Magnetococcus marinus MC-1: one gene and its partner. The protein of the gene in region 1 binds, or shares a complex with, the protein of each later gene. Links are inferred from orthologs where the notes say so. Each region holds a gene or a part of one and is shown on either strand. Other genes may lie near its edges. The genes, in order: trxA and trxB.

Region 1 (6,353 bases):
CGTATCAATATCCTCAATACGCAACAGAAAGCGCCCGCCATGACGTTGGGCAAAATCAAAGGCACACCACGCCGAATAGGCGTGCCCCAGGTGCAGATAGCCGGTAGGACTGGGGGCAAAGCGGGTAATCACGCCATCCATTAGGCGGCAGAGCTGCTCTCGTCAGAGCCATCGTGCATAGAAGAGAGCTCTTCGGCACTAAACACCCGATCGGTATCGAGGATAATAATAAACGTATTGCCCTCTTTACCCATGCCACGGATAAACTCGGTGCGCAGGTTGGTACCCAGTTTGGGTGCGTTTTCGATATGTTCCGGTTCTAGGCTCATCACCTCTTTAACCGAATCGGCCAAGGCACCCAGCACGGTTTTTTCACCAGCGTTCTCAATTTCAATGATTATGATGCAGGTATCGACAGTTTTGCCAGCCGCTTGCATACCAAATTTGATACGCAAATCCACCACCGGTACCACACTACCCCGTAAATTGATCACACCACTCATAAAATCAGGCGTGCGGGGGACTTTGGTGACGGAGGTAAACTCCAGCACCTCCCGTACCCGTGCAATGTCTACGGCAAACACCTCTTTTTCCAAGGTAAAGGTAAGAAATTGAGTGGTTTCAACAATGGCCTTGCCTGACATGACGACTCTCCCTAGCGCTTAAAAGCCTTCTTTACCGTAAGAAAAGCATAGCTTAATCATACCCCGCGAGCAGCGTTGATGCTTAACCCAAGGGGGAAAATGCGGTATTACACGCCATGCCGCTCCAAAAATTGCTGCCATATAGATGGGCTTATACCTTGAATAACAAGCTGTTTTTCGCGGGATTTCTCCCCCCTTACCAACGTTACCTGACCTTTGGCAATACCCAACTGTTTGGCTAAAAAATGACACAGCGCCTTATTGGCCGCCCCATCCACCGGTGGTGCATTAAGGGCAACTTTTAACTGCTCACCCTGCCAACCCATGACCCGCTCTTGAGCAGCCTTGGGTTGCACCCGAATGGTCAGGTGCAGGGTATCTCCCTGCCAGGATGGTTGTCCCATCTCTAGTAGATTCCCACCAAAGCACCCACCACCAACTGTAGCAGATTCAGCACAAAGGTGGTCAAGATTGCCGCGACAAAGGGAGAGATCTCTAATCCATAGAGGGTTGGCACAAACCGGCGCAAGGGACGTACCGCTGGCTCGGTGGCCTGGAACACAAAACGCGCCAGCGGATGCCGCAGATCCAGTTTAGAAGGCTGCCTTTGGCGAAAGCTGTGCCAAGAGTAGACGTTAATTCCCCCCCGCACCAACAGCAACACCATGTAGAATACCACCAGCAGGTAGATTAACTGAAGTAGCTGCGCCACAATGACCAACATCGCCCCCCCCACATTACCGGAAGAGAAGATGGCCTGCACCAAACTTTGCAGCATATTGATGCCAAAAAAGGCCACGATGGGGGAGAAGTCTATACCCGCTATGCTGGGAATCATCCGGCGCAACGGCCCCAACACAGGCTCAGTAACGCGTATGAGTAGCTGCACAATGGGGTTATAGGGATCAGGGTTGACCCAAGAGATCAGCACCCTAAACAGAATAATCCAGGAGTAGAGACCCAGAAAAAAGGTTAACAACTGCCCGATGGAACTCATGATACCCATGGGTGATTTTCCTTAATGGTTCATCTCTGAAAGAGCCTGCTGCCACCCAGCCTGCTCCGATTTTATGTTTGCCCAAGCCGCCCTGAGTACTCGGTTAAACGCACACCTCAACCCCCAAGGCTGCTACCCTCTAACGGGTTATTGACCCAATGCCTTGGATCGGTTCCAAGCGGCCTCTACCGCAGCCATTAGGGCACCTCGCACTCCTTGCCGCTCCAGCACGCCCAGACCCGCAATGGTGGTACCGCCGGGAGAAGTCACTCGATTTTTTAACACACCGGGGTGCTCACCACTCTCCCGTAGCAGGGTGGCGGAGCCCAACAGTGTCTGCACCGCCAGTTGATCGGCCAGAGCTCTGGGTAGACCACAGGCCACCCCCCCATCCGAGAGCGCCTCGGCGATTAAAAACAGATAGGCTGGCCCTGAGCCAGAGAGGGCGGTTACCCCATCCATGAGACTCTCTTGTTTGACCACCGCGACCTGGCCCACACTTTCCAGCAAGCGTTGTGCCTGGGCGAGTTGCTCTGCATCAACATGTCCATTGGGGCATAGTACGGTCATGCCTTGGCCCACCAGCGCCGGGGTATTGGGCATGGCCCGAATGATGGGTTGACCCGCTGGCAAGGCCGCCGCCATGGTGGTTAGATCCACCCCCGCCGCGATAGAGAGCACCACCGCAGTGGGGGCCAGCTGCGGGGCCACATCACGCAACACTTGAGCGACCAGATTGGGTTTTACCGCCACCACCACAAAAGCCGCCTCTGCCACGGCATCCGGATTATGGGCATGGCCCTGGATGGCAAATTGGCGGATTAAGGCCTCTCGCTGGGTGGCGTTGGGCTCTCCTACACGCAGCTTTGCGGCGGGATAGCCGACCTTGTGCAGACCAGCGATGATGGCACTGGCCATATTACCACCACCGAGAAAGGCGATTGGGGGCTGACTGGACATTCTTTTATCCTTACCTTGATTGCTTCGCATGTGGGCTATGAGCATAGCCGCTGTTCGCTTGGCTTTCCAGACTCAAACCGTGAGAGACCGATCTATGTGGGCGCTTAGGCTACGCGACGTTCCCCAAACAGGGCGCTGCCTACCCGTACCATGGTGGCCCCCTCTTCGATAGCCACGTGAAAATCGTGACTCATCCCCATGGAGAGGGTCTCCATGGCAACCCCTGGCAGACGCATTTGTTGCACATGGTTCGCCAGGGTGTAGAGCGCCCGAAAATAGGGACGCACCTGCTGGGGATCTTCCAGATAGGGGGGCACGGTCATTAAACCCTGAATGCGCACCCCTGGGATCTGGGCTATGTGACGCACCTGCTCTTCCAAGGCCTCGGCGGTCATCCCATTTTTTTGCGCCTCTCCACCCACATTGACCTGTAATAGGATGGGCATTTGGCGTTGCTCGGCCTGCATGCGTGCGCCGATGGCCTGGGCCAGGGTTAGGGTATCCACCGTTTGTACCATGTGGAACAGTTCACCGATGTATTTGATCTTATTTTTTTGCAGCGGGCCGATCATATGCCATTGGGGCTGCACCCCAGCGGGCATAGACACCGTGGGCTGTTTCTCCTTGGCCTCTTGCACGCGGTTTTCCCCAAACAGCAGCTGCCCGGCCTCGATTGCTTCGCTCACGGCGCTGCTGGACTGACGTTTGGAGACCGCCATAAGCTGCACCTCGTGGGGTGAACGACCCGCCCGTTGACAGGCTTGCACCATGTGTTCTTGAATGGTTTCCAGTCGCTGGGTGATGGTGTGCATGGTGTTGGACCCTCGGCTTGAGCGAAAGCGCGGCATGTGATCTGTGGTAACAGTGTAGAACCCTTGTGCCATTAAAAAAAGGCTGGTCAAAACGACCAGCCTTTTCTTGATCTTTTACAGACACCCATTAGCCAGCCAGAGCTTCGTCCACCCACTCATAGAGTTTGGATTTGGGCATGGCGCCAATTTTAGAAGCTTGAATCTGCCCCCCTTTAAAAATCATCAGGGTGGGGATACCGCGCACGCCAAAGCGACCGGGAACATTGGGGTTTTCATCAATGTTCAGCTTAACCACTTTCAGGCTGCCAACTTTATCCTGAGCCAGCTGGTCCAGAAAGGGGGCTACCTGTTTACAAGGGCCACACCATTCGGCCCAAAAATCCACCAACACAGGGGTCTCTGCTTGCAGGACATCTGTTTCAAATTGGCTATCGGTGGTTGAAGTGACATGTTCGCTCATGATCTGGTCTGCTCCTCTTGTGCATAATAAAGAAAACGGCGCGACCCCTTGGATGTATAAGATTGGGGCTACGGTATAACCCAAGGGTTGACACTGTTGTCCATGTTACCAGCTTAGGCTAGGCTAAGGCTGTTTATGTTCCAATTTCCTAAAATAAAGGCGCGGCGCTTAACCACCTAGCCTGCTGCAATCTCCCGCAAGATGGATACTGCCCTGCTACCGTAGGTTGCCAGCCTGCTGTTGTCAAGTTGCTCTCATTTGACCTTTGACAATCATGCGCCCAGTACCTATAGTTGCACATCCTAGATTTTGATGATTGCGCGGTTAGCTCAGCCGGATAGAGCGTTGGCCTCCGGAGCCAAAGGTCATAGGTTCGAATCCTATATCGCGCGCCATTTTTTCAAAGGCTTACGAATCTCTTCGTGGGCCTTTTTTGTTGCCAACCACCCAATAACGACCCAAAATCACAATCTCATCGCATGGACTGCATAACTTGCCCATACCCGCTGCCTGAATTTACCCATCTGACTTCTCCAACCCTGGCCAAGCGCACCAAATATCCACACTCCATTTACCAGACTTACACCGGCTTGACACATAAAGTTCATTTGCATTTCAATGGCTTACAAGCGTATTGTGTGAAAACTTTGTTGAAAGGGAGTTCACATGCGCATTCTAATCGTATCCGACGCTTGGTATCCCCAGCGTAATGGTGTTATCCGGGTTCTAGAGTCTCTCATCGAAGCGCTCGAAAAACGTGGTCATGTACTTGGCATGATCACCCCCAACCGCTTTACCACCATCCCCTGCCCCAGCTATTCGGAAATCCCCCTGGCCTTGTTCCCCTATCGCGGGGTCAAACGGCAGATCCAAGCCTTCGCCCCACAGGCGCTGCATATCGCCACCGAAGGCCCCCTGGGATCCGCCGCGCGGCGTTGGTGCTTAAACCATAAAGTGCCCTTTACCACCGCCTACCACACCAAATTTCCCGAATATATTCACGAACGCACCAAGCTGCCCCTAAACTGGCTCTATGCCGGCATTCGCCGTTTTCACAAACCAGCACACACCGTCATGGCCCCCTCGCCCTCGGTCTATCGTGAGCTAACCGCCCGCAACTTTCCCCATGTGCAACCCTGGGCCCACGGGGTTAATGTGGAGGTGTTTACCCCCCAACCCAAAGATTTCCTGCAACTGCCCCGCCCAATCCATATGTTTGTGGGGCGTATTGCGGTGGAAAAAAATATTCCCGCTTTTCTGGATCTGGAGCTGCCCGGCAGTAAGGTGGTGGTGGGACGGGGTCCCCAAAAAAACACCCTGCAAAAACACTACCCCCACGTCCATTTTTTCGATACCAATAACGATACCGAATTGGTCCAGCTCTTTAGCAGTGCCGATGTCTTTGTGTTCCCCAGCCTGACCGACACCTTTGGTTTGGTCATGCTCGAAGCCATGGCCTGTGGCGTGCCCGTGGCCGCCTATCCCGTTACAGGGCCTTTGGATGTCATGCAGTTGGATGGCCCCGGCGAAAACGCCATGGGCTGCCTCGATTTTGACCTTACCCTGGCCATTCAAAAGGCGCTGGGTAAATCTCCCGCAGCATGCCGGGCCTACGCCATGAACTTCTCCTGGGAGCGCGTCGCCGACCAGTTTCTGGCGTTTCTTGCCCCCATCGAAACACGGGATGCCCTACCCGCCCCCCTCACCGCTGAAGAGGTGGAAGGCTCTTAAGCCTTATACACGCCCTTGCGCTACCCCTTGACCCATACAGACGGAGGGATAAGGGATCTGAAAACAGACAAGCCGGAGCATAACGCCCCGGCTTGTCTGTTTTTTACACCTTAGGTCAGGCTAATCCCCACCATGCGGTTACTGCTTGGAGGTTTTTATGGGCGCCTCGACCACCTCTTTATAGTCACACCCCTCCGCCACGCAAATATGCTCGGTACCCCGGGTTTTGGTCACCTTTTTGGTCACAAAGGGAGCCTGACACTTGGGACAGGGGATCTCCAAAGGCTCATCCCACAACGCCTGCTTGCACTTGGGATAGTTGGAACAGGAGTAAAAGATCTTACCCCGTCTGGATTTCTTCTCCAAAAAAGTGCCCTGACCACAGCTCGGACAGGCCACACCCGTATCCCTGGGTTTATTCAGCGGCTGGTTATTTTTGCACTCCGGTGCACCAGAACACCCATAATATTTGCCGTAGCGCCCCTCTTTAATCAGCATGGGTTTGCCACACTTATCACAGGGAATGTCGGTAAGCTCCGGCTCTGGACGCGAGACCTCCTCCTCCTTATTGAGCGGCTCGGTATGCTTGCACTCTGGATAACCGGTACAGGCCTTAAACTTACCAAAGCGGCCCAGTTTGATGGAGAGCGGTGCGCCACATTTGGGACACGGCTCATCAATCTGCTCGGTGGTTACCTCCTCTTTAGAGGTGGTCTCATCCTTGAGCGTGATCTGCTGAATAAAGGGCT
Region 2 (6,400 bases), 4.1 Mb from region 1 along the record:
TACAATATGTTGTATTCAAAATTTGAATGCAAGGAAATAGATCAAGGAGTCTGTATATTAGTTATTAATTAACATATTTTATTTGTTTTATTAGCCGCCATAGAGATTGGGTTTGAGGCGAATGGGTTTGGTGGGGGGTAATTTTTCATCATGTACGGTTAGGTTTAGCTTTGCCAGCATGGGGTCATTGACGCAGCGTTTACCCCAGCGCAGCACGGTCTCTTCATCCAGAAAATTATGGGCGATGGCATAATCAAGGATCTGTCCTAAGATGTGTAGTCGATCCAAGTCCAGTATTTCTGGTGTAATTTCTTTTAATGTTGGCACGCTGGCTTGCACGGGGGGGGGTGGCTGTCTGGGGGGTTCGGGTTGGGGGGTGGTGAGCAGGTGCTGGGCAACGCGGATTGCGCCTCTGCCGGAGGGTGCATCTTCACGGGCGGAGGCTTTTTTTTGATCTTTAAGCTGCTTGGTTGCCTGCATCAGCTTTTTACGGGCACGCTCTTCCTGTTTAAGCCGTTTGGCGGCGGACAGTAGTTTCTCTTTGGCCCCTTTTTTCTTTTTTTTTGCCATGCCTTTACTCCCTATCCCCATCGCGCTGCGACGCTTTTTTTGAGAGGCGCTTTGTCATAAGAATGTCACACTGATTATCAAGCCAATGGCGGGTAGAGGCAATCAAATTTACGAGCAAAGGAACGATTCCGAGCCTGCTTGAGATCGGGGTGCTAAGGTGTCGGCATTAAGGCCGCTGTGAGTCATTAAAAATCGCTTCGTAAAGGGCCATTTCGCGAGCGGCAATAACCGGCAAAGAGACCTCTTGCAGGGCATAGTGGCGGGCTTGTTGGCCTAAGCTTTGGCGCTGTGCTTGGTTAGGGAGTAGCTGTTGTAGGGCGTGGCGGATGCTGGCAGAGTCGGTTTGGCAGAGCCAGCCATTGTTGCCATGCATCACCACATCACGATTGCCCGGTGCGTCCGAGGCCAGTACTGGCGCACCGCAAGCCATGGCCTCTAAGAGTGCTTTGGGGTGGCCCTCTTGCAAAGAGGGCAGCACGAACAGGTCGCACTGTTGATAAAAATCCACCAAAGCGCGATGGGGTAGGGCACCATGAAAGGTAACGGAGAGAGCCTGTTGGGCGACAAACTGCTGCAAGGTTTCTAACTGTTCCCCTTGACCAATAAGATCCAAATGGAGCTTGGGCAGACCGATCATTGCCTGGAGCAGCGCCAGAATATTTTTCTCAGGGTGTAGACGCCCCACCAGCAGCAAGCGCTGGGTTGTGGCATTCTGTTGGACACGGGGCGCGGGTTGAAAGAGGTCGCAATCCACATAGTTGGGTTGCACAAAGATTTTTTGCGGGTCAATCCCATAGCGCTGTTGCAGCAGGCTATGCATATGGGGGGTGGTGACCACCGCCCGATGAGCGCCATGGAAGGCTCGGTGTTCGCGACTAAAGGCTCGGACTCTGGCCAGGGAGGCCGCACCATGGTGCAGTGCGGCAAATTCGCTGAGCAAATAGCCGCAGCGGGTTATGGATTTTTGCTTAAAGTGATTGGCCAGCGACAAACCAAGCAGGGCGCTGCTCAATTGATTGCTTTTAAAGAGAACATGGCCCCGTTGCCACCCCCGCCAAGGCATTTTAAGCCAGCGCTGATAGTGCCAAGGGCGTAATCCCCAGCGGTTACAGAGAATATGCATACCCGGCACCTGTGGGCGAAAATCCAGCTCATGGCGGTTGCCGTCGGAGAGTAGGGTAATAGAACGCAAATGGGGTTGCATGGCGCGGTAAAGGGCCAACTCACGCTCCAGCATGCCCTTTTGTGCCCAGCTTTGCAGGGGTACCCTTTCTGAGAGCAGCAACACCAGATCAATCTGACGGCAGGTGAGCATAAGCGTGGCCATGGGGGGTAAAAGGGCTAAAAGTCTCCCTGTTATACCGGTAATGGTTGGGGAGGCGCAAACAGAAAGGCCGGGATCTTGACGATCCCGGCCTTAACATGATCCGTGGGGGGCGGGCGACTTAGGCGTGGGCCGCCAACCAGCGCTCCGCTTCAATGGCGGCCATACAACCGGTGCCTGCGGCGGTGATGGCTTGGCGGAAGACGGTATCTTGTACATCCCCAGCGGCAAACACCCCTTCAATATTCATGGCGGTAGAGCCGGGTTTGGTAACCAGATAGCCATTGGCATCTTTATCCAACTGGTCGCCAAAGATTTCGGTATTGGGGCGGTGGCCAATGGCAATAAAACAGCCCGTAACGGTCAGTTCAGAAAGCGCACCGGTCTTCACATTTTTAATGCGTACGCCGGTTAGGCCGCCCTTGTTGGGATCGCCCAACATTTCGTCGGGCACGCTATCCCAAACGGGGATGATGTTCTCTTTGGCAAACATGTGATCTTGCATGATCTTTTCGGCGCGCAGTGCATCGCGACGGTGGATCAAGTAGACCTTGTTGCAAATGTTGGAAAGATAGAGCGCCTCTTCCACCGCCGTATCCCCACCACCAACCACACAGACATCTTGGTTTTTAAAGAAAAAGCCATCACAGGTGGCACAGGCAGAAACACCAAAACCGTTGAGCTTTTTCTCCGATTCCATACCCAACCAACGGGCTGAAGCACCGGTAGAGATAATCAGCGCGTCACAGGTGTAAACATCGCCACTGTCACAGTTCAGGGTAAAGGGGCGCTTGCTCAGGTCAGCGTGCATAACTGTGTCAAAAATCACCTCGGTATTAAAGCGCTCCGCTTGGGCCTGCATACGCTGCATGAGCTCAGGCCCCTGGATGCCATCCGCAAAGCCGGGATAGTTATCCACATCGGTGGTGATGGTGAGCTGCCCACCGGGTTGTAACCCCTGAATCACAACAGGGCTAAGATTGGCGCGAGCTGCGTAGATGGCCGCCGTAAAACCAGCGGGACCAGAGCCGAGAATGATCAGTTTGTGGTGCTTGGCTTCAGACATGGATTTCTGCTCCAAATAAGACATCAGCTGTTTATTTTAAGGGTTTAATGCAAAAATAACCCGTGGTTGACGTACTAGGTTAATTTTGTTTGGCCCAGCGGACCAAAAACAGTGTCCGGATGTTGTATGGTGTGAATATAACCACATCCTTATCCAATAGCAAATAAAGGATGATTGGGGTATAATCCCTGCTCCTTTATAACAACATGATAAACAAGGAAAACAGTGTGGGTATCACCATTTACAACACCCTTGGACGCAAAAAAGAACCATTTGTTCCCATGATTCCCGGAAAAGTGGGCATGTATGTGTGCGGCGTAACCGTCTATGACTACAGCCACATTGGTCATGCACGGGTGATGGTGGTATTTGATGTAATCGCCCGGCATCTGCGGGTAACGGGCTTTGACCTTACCTATGTGCGCAATTTTACCGACATTGACGATAAAATTATTAAGCGGGCCAATGAACGGGGCGAATCAATCCAAACCCTTACCCAACGCTATATCGACGCCTTTCACCAAGATATGGCGGCGCTTGGGGTGCAACCGGCGGATATTGAACCAAAAGCCACCGAGCATCTGCCCGAGATGATGCAAATGATCGGTACTTTGATGGATAAAGGGGTGGCTTACGCCAGTGGCGGCGATGTCTATTATGCGGTGGAGCGCTTTGCCAACTATGGGCAACTCTCTGGCAAGGTGCTGGATGAGCAAGAGGCTGGTGCACGGGTCGAGGTAGACAGCAATAAACAGAACCCCATGGATTTTGTCTTATGGAAAGGGGCTAAGCCGGAAGAGCCGCAGTGGGACTCCCCTTGGGGTGCGGGCCGTCCCGGTTGGCACATTGAGTGTTCGGCCATGGGTACCAAATATCTGGGTGCATCGTTTGATATTCATGGCGGCGGGCGGGATCTGATCTTTCCCCACCATGAAAATGAGATTGCCCAAACCGAAGGGTGTACCGGCCAACATGCGGTGAACTACTGGATCCACAATGGCTTTGTCAATGTGGTCAATGAAGAGGGGGAGTCTGAAAAGATGTCCAAGTCATTGGGCAACTTTCACACCATACGGGATCTGTTGGCCCTCTATCCGGGTGAGGTGCTGCGCTTTTTTATTTTAAACAGTCACTACCGCAGCCCACTGGATTTTAGTTTCTCACTGCTAGAGGCGGCCAAGGCGGGTCTGGACCGTATTTATACCGCCCTGCGCAGTGCCCAAGCGCTGCTGGGCAAGCTGCCCGGTACACCCATTGGAGAGCCCGCCGATGTGCCCGCCGGTGCCCCCCAAGATTTGGTGGAAAACTACCTCAAAGCGATGGATGACGATTTTAATACCCCACAAGCCATCGCTTTTCTGTTTGAGGCCGCCAAAATGCTGAATACCGCCATCAGCGAACAGAAAGATCCCGCTGTCATTGCCACGTGGGCCCGTTTGATCCGGGGTTTGGGGCATCATTTGGGCTTAGCGGGTCAAGATCCCGAGCTCTGGTTCCGCAGCGGCATAGGGGCAGAACAAGGTCTGCAAGCCGAGGCGATCGAGGCGCTCATTGCAGAGCGTAGCGCGGCACGGGCTGCCAAAAATTGGGCAGAGTCCGACCGTATTCGCGACACCCTCGCCCAACAGGGTATCGTGCTGGAAGATGGCCAACACGGGACACAATGGAGCCGTAAATGAGCGACGAGACAAAGATCCATGGGGTCAACCCGGTGCAGGCGTTGCTGGAGAGTGGGCGTCCCGTCTCGTCGCTGTGGGTGCTTAAAGGGCGGCACGGCAAGCGGGTTGAGGAGATGATTGAGGGCTTTCGTGCGCGGGGTGTGCCGATTCAATTTTGTGAGCGCACCGCCATGGATCGCATGGCCGACGGGGGGGCACATCAAGGGGTTATTGCCCGGTGTGCCCCCCGCGAGGCGATGAGTTGGGATGATCTGCTGGATGTGGTGGAGAAGGCCAAACAGCCGCTGTTGGTGATTCTGGACGGGGTGGAAGATCCCCATAATCTTGGGGCGATTATGCGCAGTGCCGAGGCCTTTGGGGCTTTGGCGGTTATTTTACCCAAAGACCGCACAGCACCTTTAAATGCGGGGGCGATTAAAGCCTCGGCAGGGGCGGCGGAGCGGCTCGATCTGATTCGAGTCACCAATCTGGCCCGCGCCATTGAGCAGTTGCAGCAGCGCAATGTGTGGGTGATCGGACTGGCGGGTGAGGCGGGGGCACCCCTTATTGGTACGCTGGATTGCAAAGGGCCTTTGGCGTTGGTGATGGGCAATGAGGGCAGCGGTCTACGCCGCCTGACCCGGGAGCGCTGCGACCAACTGGCCGCTATCCCCATGGGGGGTGGTGTGGGTTCGCTCAATGTCTCGGTCGCCACCGGGGTGGCCCTCTACGAGGTGCTTAGACAGCGTGCAGGCTAGGTAAAAGCCGCAAGGTTTGCTTAACAAGGCGTTAGCCCGGACAACAGGAATCGCATGCGTTGGGTGTTGCGTATCATGAGAGTTCCAACTTTCAATAGCTTTCATGAAAAATCTAGGCTAGGCCAAAACCACCGCCGTCATTGCTGCCATGGTTTACGGGATTATCCTACCATTTTCTAGCACCGGTGTGAGGATCATGCCCCCCATTCACGCACCAAGACCACCAGCGCTGAGCGGAGCACACGTCCAACAAGGCTTTGAGCTTGCCCGCTAATCTGTACATGACCCACCAGCTTGATGGGGGGAGGAAGACCTTCGAGGTGTATGATAATCCGGAAAAAACCACCTTGGGGCACCAAATTTTGACCCGATACCCGCACCGGAATTTCACCGCCATAGAGAGTCGCCAAGGCTGGGTCTGTCAGCACCTTAACGGGATTGCGATCCATGGTGTGAATGGTGCCCACCATGCTAGCCTGATCCAGACTGTAGGGTATGAAGCGGACAGCGTCACCCTCGTGAATCCGCTCCAGGTCATCTTCCGCCACGTAGGCTGTGGCAATGGTCGCGCCGTCCGCGCGGATTAGGGCCAATTGCTGCCTGGGCGACAGCCAAGCGCCGACTTGCAGATCTGGTAATGGATCAAGAAAAAGCCCACTATGGGGAGCCGTTACAGTCAGGCGCTCCGCCTCGGCATCCAACCCCGCTTTCTCAGAATCAAGACGCGCCAACTCTTCTGTGAGGGCAGACAAACGCTCTCGGCCAAAAAGGTCAAGCTTAACCGCCTCTACTTCCGCCCGCTTACCGGCCAATTTTGCGGCGATTGTGGCCTGCCGAGCGAGAATGTCGGGCGCGGTAAAGAGTAAGAGCGGCATCCCGGCATGCACCGGCTGACCACGTTTAACCAACACCGCTTCCAAGCGAGCCGCTGCCGGCAGGAACAGCGGTGCCACAATCTCGGCAGCAACCGTGGCCGGAGCCTCAATGCGGGTGCGCCAAGGGAAAATCGCTACCCATAACACGA

The links.
Region 2: the proteins of trxA (region 1) and trxB are in contact, whole or in part, in a crystal structure (PDB 1F6M), measured with the Escherichia coli proteins. The link is inferred for Magnetococcus marinus MC-1 from one-to-one orthologs.

Annotation. Positions count from the first base shown.
Region 1 is NC_008576.1:4,590,873-4,597,225, forward strand. The notes cover bases 2,208-5,025. They hold trxA (thioredoxin), read right to left. Parts: upstream 3,874-5,025; coding sequence 3,541-3,873; downstream 2,208-3,540. Other genes in these bases: proC (pyrroline-5-carboxylate reductase), read right to left, coding at 2,208-2,601; MMC1_RS18795 (YggS family pyridoxal phosphate-dependent enzyme), read right to left, coding at 2,706-3,413; MMC1_RS18810 (glycosyltransferase family 4 protein), read left to right, coding at 4,540-5,025. In the rest of the region: tRNA glutamyl-Q(34) synthetase GluQRS, read right to left, coding at 1-141; MMC1_RS18775 (chemotaxis protein CheW), read right to left, coding at 141-644; MMC1_RS18780 (DUF167 domain-containing protein), read right to left, coding at 752-1,048; MMC1_RS18785 (YggT family protein), read right to left, coding at 1,051-1,650; more of proC, read right to left, coding at 1,789-2,207; more of MMC1_RS18810, read left to right, coding at 5,026-5,604; topA (type I DNA topoisomerase), read right to left, coding at 5,743-6,353. UniProt on the Escherichia coli protein: Participates in various redox reactions through the reversible oxidation of its active center dithiol to a disulfide and catalyzes dithiol-disulfide exchange reactions.
Region 2 is NC_008576.1:488,790-495,189, forward strand. The notes cover bases 989-3,853. They hold trxB (thioredoxin-disulfide reductase), read right to left. Parts: upstream 2,961-3,853; coding sequence 2,016-2,960; downstream 989-2,015. Other genes in these bases: MMC1_RS02150 (glycosyltransferase family 4 protein), read right to left, coding at 989-1,885; cysS (cysteine--tRNA ligase), read left to right, coding at 3,194-3,853. In the rest of the region: MMC1_RS02145 (hypothetical protein), read right to left, coding at 91-570; more of MMC1_RS02150, read right to left, coding at 737-988; more of cysS, read left to right, coding at 3,854-4,639; 23S rRNA (guanosine(2251)-2'-O)-methyltransferase RlmB, read left to right, coding at 4,636-5,376; MMC1_RS02170 (site-2 protease family protein), read right to left, coding at 5,571-6,400.